DNA from 2 places in the Tomitella fengzijianii genome. Region 2 is predicted to be linked to the other one. Evidence: riboswitches for the same ligand, from Rfam matches in the RefSeq annotation. Region 2 holds a riboswitch; the other holds the start of a gene.
The links. Region 2 has a riboswitch for thiamine pyrophosphate ahead of FO059_RS07570 (thiamine ABC transporter substrate-binding protein). Riboswitches for the same ligand answer to the same signal wherever they lie in the genome.
Positions count from the first base shown of each region.

Region 1: it holds a riboswitch for thiamine pyrophosphate, as region 2 does, so the genes downstream of both, thiO (glycine oxidase ThiO) here and FO059_RS07570 (thiamine ABC transporter substrate-binding protein) in region 2, are expected to answer to the same signal.

Region 1 is NZ_CP041765.1:3,278,039-3,282,211, forward strand. It holds gene thiG (thiazole synthase) at 69-785, opposite strand; gene thiS (sulfur carrier protein ThiS) at 868-1,065, opposite strand; gene thiO (glycine oxidase ThiO) at 1,119-2,303, opposite strand; TPP riboswitch at 2,297-2,409, opposite strand; gene thiE (thiamine phosphate synthase) at 2,434-3,126, shown strand; gene FO059_RS14975 (alpha/beta fold hydrolase) at 3,141-4,163, shown strand.
Region 2 is NZ_CP041765.1:1,655,739-1,659,911, forward strand. It holds gene FO059_RS07560 (mannosyltransferase) at 176-1,444, shown strand; gene FO059_RS07565 (4a-hydroxytetrahydrobiopterin dehydratase) at 1,422-1,715, opposite strand; TPP riboswitch at 1,786-1,896, shown strand; gene FO059_RS07570 (thiamine ABC transporter substrate-binding protein) at 1,885-3,015, shown strand; gene FO059_RS07575 (ABC transporter permease) at 3,012-4,173, shown strand, end outside.

The sequences.
Region 1 (4,173 bases), 1.6 Mb from region 2:
GCCCGGTTCCCGCGCAGCGCCGGACTGCGATGAAATCGGCGGTGCCGCCCAGAGTGCGAACCCCGCCCTCAGCAGCGCCCGTCCGGCGCCGGCGACGACGCCTGCGCCCAGAACCGCTTGGGCACCCGACCGGCCCGGTACGCCAGGCGGCCCGCGCGCACCCCCGCCGCCATGGCCGACGCCATCATCTCCGGGTCGTCCGCGCGGGTGACGGCGGTGGCGAGAAGCACCGCGTCGCAGCCGAGCTCCATCGCCCGCGCCGCGTCGCTCGCCGTGCCGATACCGGCGTCGAGTATCACCGGCACGCCCGCCTGACCCACGATCATCTCGATGTTGTGCGGGTTCGAGATGCCCAGCCCAGTGCCGATGGGCGCGCCCAGCGGCATCACGGCCGCGCAGCCGGCGTCCTCGAGGCGGCGGGCCAGCACCGGGTCGTCGTTGGTGTAGGGCAGGACGACGAACCCGTCGTCCACCAGTTGCTCTGCGGCGGAAACCAGCTCGATCGCGTCCGGCAGCAGAGTGCGCTCGTCGGCGATCACCTCCAGCTTGACCCAATCGGTGCCCAGCGCCTCCCGGGCCAGGCGCGCCGTCAGCACCGCCTCGTCCGCGCCGCGGCTGCCCGCGGTGTTCGGCAGCAGCGCTATGCCCAAGCGCCGCAGCAGCTCCAGCACGCCGCTCCCCGCCTGCGCATCCACGCGCCGCATCGCCACCGTCGTCAGCGCCGTGCCCGACGCCACCAGCGCGCGCTCCAGCAGCTGCTGGTTGGCCGCGCCGCCGGTCCCCATGATCAGGCGCGACGGCAGCTCCCGGCCGGCGATCACCAGCGGATCGGCACCCGCATCCGCGCGCGGACCGACGGCCGCCACGCTAGCCACCCTGCACCGCCGTGAGCACCTCGAAGCCGTCGCCATCGCCCACCGGCGCGTCCCAGCCGGACTTGGGCACCACGATCCCGTCGCGCGCCACCGCCACCCCGGAGTCCGGCAGCCCCAGCCGGTCCAGCAGCTGCGCGACCGTGCACGGCCGCGCCACCTCGTGCGCGTCGCCGTTGACCTTCACCTGCATCTACGCCTCCTTCGTAAGCACACCGCCGGCCCGTCGTGGAATCGCCGACCGGTTCATCCCGCTTCCGCAGCGCCGTACCGCCGCGACCCGTCCCGCCCGAAACCTTCCTGCCCGAAACGCTGCGGTCCCAGCCCGTCCGCCTCCGCCAGCGTCGTGCCCGCGAGCTCCGCCAGGACGGCGTCGACGGTCACCGCGGTGAGCAGCACGCCGTTGCGGCCGTGCCCGGCGGCGGCGATGACCCGGGGCCCCCGGCCTCCGCCCGCCGACGCGTCGCCCGCGTCCTCCACCGGGCCGATGACGGGCAAGTTGTCCGGCGTCATCGGACGCAGCCCCGCCATCGCGTCCACCAGCTCGTACTCGGCGATCGACGGCAGCACGACCTGTGCGTCCGCGATGAGGTCGCGCACGCCGCCCACGGTGACGGCGCGGTCCTCGCCGTGCTCGTACATCGTCGCGCCCACCACCAGCCCGTCCGCGCGCGGCACCAGGTACACGTGGCGCCCGTGCACGCTCGCCCGCACCGTGCACGCCGGCGGCGGCGGAACCGAAGCCGGCCGGCGGAGTCGCAGGATCTCGCCCTTGACCGGCCGCACGGGAAGACCGGGCAGCAGCGAGGGCACGTGCGCCCCGGCGGTCACCACCAGATGCTCGGCGGCCGAGTCGGATATCGCCGCGCACCGCGACGCCACCGGGACCGCGCCGGCGTCCACGGCCGCGGTCCGCAACGCGCGGAGCAGGGCGCGATTGTCCACCGCGAACTCCCCGGGCAGCCACTGCCCGCCGCGCAGGTTCCGGGCCAGCCCCCGGTGGCGCTCGCGGACCTGCGCGCGCGTGAGCGACGCCCTCGGCACACCCGCCCCGTCGAGCCAGGCGCCCACGCCCCGCAGCTCGTCCGCGTCGGCGCCGTCCGCCCCCACCATCAGCGTGCCGCGCGCGGTGACGACGTCGACGCCGGTCTCCTCGTGCAGCGTCCGCGCCAGCGCGGGCCACCGGCTCAGTGACGCCGCGCCCAGCTCCAGCACGCGCTCCTCGCCCGGCCTGCCCTCGCTGTAGGGGGCGAGCATGCCGCCCGCGGCCCACGACGCCCCCGTCTGCGGCGCGCCGGGCTCCAGGAGCGGGTCGATCAGACGTACCGCATACCCCGCCCGGGCCGCGCGCCACGCGATGGCCGAGCCGACGATGCCGGCGCCGACGACGTCGACGCGGTCACCGCCTGCGCACCGGGGTGCCGAAACCATGGTCATCCACCTTCCCGCGCCGGCATGATCCGGATCAGGTCCGACGGTCAGGGCGCGCGCGCCCTCTCTCAGCCCCACGATCCCAGGGACTCCCGTGTGTGCCACCACCGTAACCGCTACGGTCGGAGCCATGAACGCAGCGCCCGGCCACCCGCGGTCCCGCCACCCCCGCGATCAGCTGGACCGGGCCCGCCTGTACCTGTGCACCGACGCCCGCCGCGACACGGGCGACCTCGACGAGTTCGCGGACGCCGCCCTGCGCGGGGGCGTGGACGTGATCCAGTTGCGCGACAAGGGCTCGGCGGGCGAGGACGCGCACGGGCCGCTCGAGGCGCGCGAAGAACTCGCCGCGCTCGCGGTCCTGCGCGCGGCCACCCGGCGCCACGGCGCGCTGCTGGCCGTCAACGACCGCGCCGACATCGCCCTCGCCGCCGGAGCCGACGTGCTGCACCTGGGCCAGGACGACCTCCCCGTCCCCCACGCCCGCCGCGTGGTGGGCGACAGGATGCTGATCGGCCGCTCCACGCACGACGCCGCGCAGGCCCATGCGGCCGGCGCCGCCCCCGGCGTCGACTACTTCTGCGTGGGCCCGTGCTGGCCGACGCCCACCAAGCCCGGCCGCGCCGCCCCGGGGCTCGACCTGGTGCGCACGGCCGCCGCCGAGGGCGCGCCCAAACCGTGGTTCGCGATCGGCGGCATCGACGGCACGCGGGTGGCCCAGGTGCGCGAGGCCGGGGCGCAGCGCATCGTCGTCGTCCGCGCCATCACCGCGGCCACCGACCCCGAGTCGGCGGCCCGCGAGCTGCGTTCGGCGCTCCCGTGACCGCATGCCAGGGGATGGACGCCGGCCGCGCGTGGTGCCACCGCCACGGCGCCGTCTCCCACCGGGTGCCGGTCGACGGCGGCGTGTTGCACGCCGTCGAGATACCCGTCCCGGACGCCGAGGGCACGCCGGTGGTTTTCTGCCACGGGTTCCCAGGATCCTGGTTCAGCTGGCGCGAGCAGCTGCCCGCGCTCGCCGCGCAGGGGCGCCGCGCCATAGCGCTGGACATGCGAGGATACGGCGCGTCGCTTCGTCCCGCCGACGTCGCCGCCTACGACCGCCGCACCACCGTGGCGGACATGGCGGCCGTGCTGGACACGCTGGGCATCGGCCGGGCCGTGTTCTCCGGCCACGACTTCGGCGCCGCACTGGCCTGGGACCTGCCGCTGTGGCTGCCGGACCGCGTGGCCGGTCTGGCGCAGCTGGCGGTGCCGCGGCTCCCGCGCTCGCCGATGCGCCCGTCGGAGGCGTTCGCGATGCTCGCCGAGCAGCACTTCTTCCACCAGCACTACTTCCAGACGCCCGGGGTCGCCGAGGCCGAGCTCGACGCCGCGCCCGCGGACTTCCTGCACCGGCTGATGTACGCGCTGTCCGGCCAGGGCGACTACTACGCCTGCTGGCGCCGGCCCAGCACCTCCGATGACGGCACCGTCACCGGCTACATCGAGTCGCTGCCGGAGGCGCCCGCGCTCCCGTGGCCGTGGCTGTCCGCCGACGAGTTCGCCTACTACGTGGACGAGTTCACGCGCTCCGGGTTCACCGGCGGGCTCAACTGGTATCGGGCGCAAGACTCCGCGTGGGAGCAGAACGCGCCCTTCACCGACGCGCGCGTGACGGTGCCGACCGCCTTCATCGCCGGCGCGGACGACCCGGTGCTCACCATGCTGGGCGCCAAATGCCTGGAGAAGATGGCCGCCACGGTGCCCGGGCTCGTCGTGCAGGAGATCCTGCCCGGCGCCGGGCACTTCGTGCAGATGGAGGCGGCCGGAGAGGTCAACCGCATCCTCGACGGGTTCCTGCGCGAGCACGTGGCGTAGACCGGAGCCG
Region 2 (4,173 bases):
GGGCGACATCAGGGGAGGCGATGCGAGGGCGCCGGTGGCGCAACCGGCCCGCCGGGCTCGTCGGCGCGGTGCGGAGCGGCCACCCTGATAGTCTCCTCCGGGTCCTTCGGACGGGGCAGGCGCATGTGTCGACGGCGCCATGCGCAGCCGAGTCGGCATCGAGAGAATCGGGGGCATGGGTCGGATGGCGCAGTCTGCGTCCCGCGGTTGCGGGACGGCGGGGCCGGAAACCGGCCGCATCCGCCGTGCGCTGGCGGCGGCGGCCCCGTGGGCGTGGCCGCTGCTGGCGCTGTCGGTCCTGGTCCGCGTGGGGGCCACGCTCTCGGGCGGCTCGCTGGGGCGGCTTCTGGACCTGCATGTCTACGTCGACGGCGCGGCGACCACCTTCTCCGGCAACCTGTACGGCTTCGTCCTCCAGGACGGCGCCGACGGCGCGGCACTGCCGTTCACCTATCCGCCGTTCGCGGCAGTGCTGTTCTATCCGCTGCACCTGATCCCGTTCACAGTGCTCGGCGTGGCCTGGCAGGTGCTGTCCGTAGCCGCGTTGTACGCCGTGGTCCGCATCGCGCTGCGGATGGCGCTGGGCGACGGTGCGGACGCTCCGCACATCCGCACGGCGGCGGTGCTGTGGACGCTGATCGGCATGTGGCTCGAGCCGATGCGGGTGACCATCAACTTCGGTCAGATCAACATCTTCCTGGTGCTGCTGGTGATGGTGGCGGTGCAGTCGCGCAGGTCGTGGTGCGCGGGCCTGCTGGTCGGCATCGCGGCGGGGATCAAGCTCACGCCGGCCGTGACGGGCCTGTACTTTCTCGCGCGGCGACGCTGGGCCGCGGCGGCCTGGTCGGCGGTGGCGTTCGCGGCGACGGTGGCGGTCAGCTTCGCGCTGATCGGCGACGAGACGCGCCGGTACTTCGAGGACCTGCTGGGCGACGCCGACAGGATCGGCCCGGTGGGCGCTCCCATCAACCAGTCGCTGCGCGGCGCGCTGAGCCGCATCGCGGGCCACGACCTCGGCGACCATTGGATCGTCGTCGGCGCGATCGTGGTGTTCGCGGTGTTGTGCTTCGTGGCCTGGCGGGCGCTCGGCCGGGACGACCGCCTGGGCACGCTGATCCTCGTACAGCTGCTGGGACTGCTGGCCTCGCCCATCTCCTGGAACCACCACTGGGTCTGGGTGCTGCCGCTGATCATCTGGCTGGTCCACGGATCCGTCTCCAGTCTCCCGGGCGCCCGTGTCCTCGCGGTCGTATGGACGGCGGTGATGCTCGTGGGGGTGTCGTCGGTCCTGCTCAATCCGCGGACGGCGGCGGGCGAGGTGATCGGCGGGTCGGCCGCGGAGGTGGTGCTGGGAACCGTCGACGTGGCCCTGACCGTCGTCACCGTCGCCTGGGCCGCCTGGGCTGCTCGGCGCAGGCGGGTCAGCCCGGCGCCAGCCGACTGATCTCGCCCGCCAGCGCCACGTCCTTGTCCGTGACGGCGCCGTCGGAATGCGTGGAGCAACGGAACGTGATCGTCCGCCATCGGATATCGATGTCCGGGTGGTGATCGACGCTCTCCGCGTGTTCCGCGACCCGGCGCACCCACTCGATCCCGTCCGGGAAGGTCGGGGCCTTCTTCTCCAGGACGAGTGCTGGCGGGCCCGGGTCGTAGGTCCAGCCGGGCAGGTCCTGCAACGCGGACGCGACGGCGTCCGCGGTCATTGCGGTACTCATGCCATCGATGCTCCGCGCGTCCAGCCGATGCCGCCACCCCGCCGCCCTGCGGACGGCCGATAGGATGCACGGTGCAAGGCCGGGGTGCCCGCTGCGGGGCCAGGAGACCGCAGGGCTGAGAACACACCCGAAGAACCTGATCCGGATCATGCCGGCGCGAGGGAGCCAGATGGATATTCATGCGATCACGAAGTCCCGGGTGGGCCGGTCGGCCCGGCGGGCGGGCCGGCCGCTGGCGGCGTTGGCGATGGTGGTGACGCTGGCCGCGGCGGCGGGGTGTTCGCTCTCCGGCGGCGGGTCGGACGGCGCCGACGTTCCGCTGGTGCTGGTCACCCACGATTCCTTCTCCCTCTCGGACGGCGTGCTCGACGGCTTCACCGAGCAGACCGGCGTGGCGGTGGAGGTACGCAGCAGCGGCGACGCGGGCAAACTCGCCAGCGAGCTCGTCCTCACCAAGGACGACCCGCTGGGCGACGTCGCCTTCGGGATCGACAACACCTTCGCCTCCCGGGTGATCGGTCAGGGTGTGTTCGCGCCGTACGTGTCGCCGGCGGCGCAGGGCGGTGCGCAGGACTACGCCGTGCCCGGCTCGGACGAACTCACCGCCGTCGACTACGGCGACGTGTGCCTCAACATCGACACGGGCTGGTTCGATCGGCACGGGGTCGCCCCGCCTGCGACGATCACGGACCTGACCAGGCCGGAATACCGGGACCTGACCGTGGTGGAGAACCCGGCGACCTCGTCGCCCGGCCTGGCGTTCCTGCTGGCCACGATCGTCACGCAGAACGGCGGCCCGGGGCGGCCCGATGCTCCGGCGCAGGCCGAGGGCTGGCAGGACTACTGGCGCGCGCTGCGCGACAACGGCGTCAAAGTCGTCGACGGCTGGACCCAGGCATACACCGTCGAGTTCTCGGGGTCGAGCGGCCATGGGCCGCGGCCCATCGTCGTCTCCTACGCGTCCTCGCCGCCGGTGGAGGCCGGGGCCGACGGGTCGGCGCCGGACACGCGGGCGGTGGTGGACAGTTGCTTCCGGCAGGTCGAGTACGCGGGCGTGCTCAGTGGCACCGACCGCCCGGATGCGGCCCGTGAGCTGGTCGACTTCCTGCTGTCTCCGGCGGTCCAGCAGGACCTTCCCGGCCAGATGTACGTGTTCCCCGTGCAGCGCGACACGCCGCTTCCGCAGGTGTTCGCCGAGTACGCCGCCCAGCCCGCCCACCCCCTGTCGATGGATCCGGCCCGGATCGGCGAGAACCGTGACGCCTGGATCCGGCAGTGGCGGGACATAGTCCTGGGGTGAGTGCGGATCCAGGGGCCGAGCGGCGCCGCGGCATGAGCCGTCCGGCGGGGTCCGGCGGTGCCCGGTGGCGCGTGTCCTGGCCGCTGGTCCTCGGCGCGGTCCCCGTCGGGTTCACCGCCGTGTTCTTCGCGTGGCCGGTCGTGGCCATCGTGCACCGCGGCCTCGTCGACGACGCCGGCCGTTTCGACCCGGCCGCGATCCTGGGGCTGTGGTGGACGCCAGAGGTGGGCCGGCTCGTGGCGTTCACGCTGGGTCAGGCGGCGGCGTCGACAGCGCTCACTCTGGCACTGGGCCTGCCGGTGGCATGGCTTCTGGCCCGCGTGCGCCTGCCCGGCAAGATGCTGGTGCGCGTGGTCGTGACGGTGCCATTCGTCCTGCCGACGGTCGTCGTCGGCGTCGCATTCCGGATGCTGCTGGGCGAAGGGCACCTGCTGGGGTGGACGGGGCTCGACGGCACCGTATGGGCGATCATCCTGGCGCACGCGTTCTTCAACATCGCGATCGTGGCGCGCACGGTCGGCGGCGTGTGGGCGCGGATGGACCCGCGCCCCGAGCAGGCCGCGCGGGCTCTCGGGGCGGGACCGGTCCGCGCCTTCGCGACGGTGACCGCGCCGCGGCTGCTGCCCGCCGTGGCCTCCGCATCGGCGGTGGTGTTCCTGTTCTGCGCCACCAGCTTCGGGGTGGTCCTGGTGCTGGGCGGAACGCGGTTCCGCACCTTGGAGACGGAGATCTACCTGCAGACCGTGCAGGTGTTCGACCTCAGGATGGCGGCGGCGTTGTCCATCCTGCAGCTTCTGGCGGTGACAGCGGCGCTCGCCGTGGCGGCACTCGCCCGCCGGGGAGCGCGCGGCACCACGTCCGCGCCCGCGGCGTCGCCCGTGGCGCGTCCCGCACGGGGGCTGCGGCGCCTCGCGGCCGCGGCGGCGCTGGCGATCGTGTTGGTCGTGCTGGTCATCCCGCCCGCGAGCCTGGTGGTGCGGTCGCTGCGCGTCGACGGCGGGTGGAGCCTGCACGCCTACCGGATCCTCGGCACCGAGGTCGCCGGCATCCGTCCCCTCGACGCGGTCGCCACCTCGCTGCGCACGGCCTTCGACGCGGCGCTGCTGGCGCTCGCGCTGGGCCTGCTCGCCGCGGTGGCGCTGAACCGGGGCCGCGGAC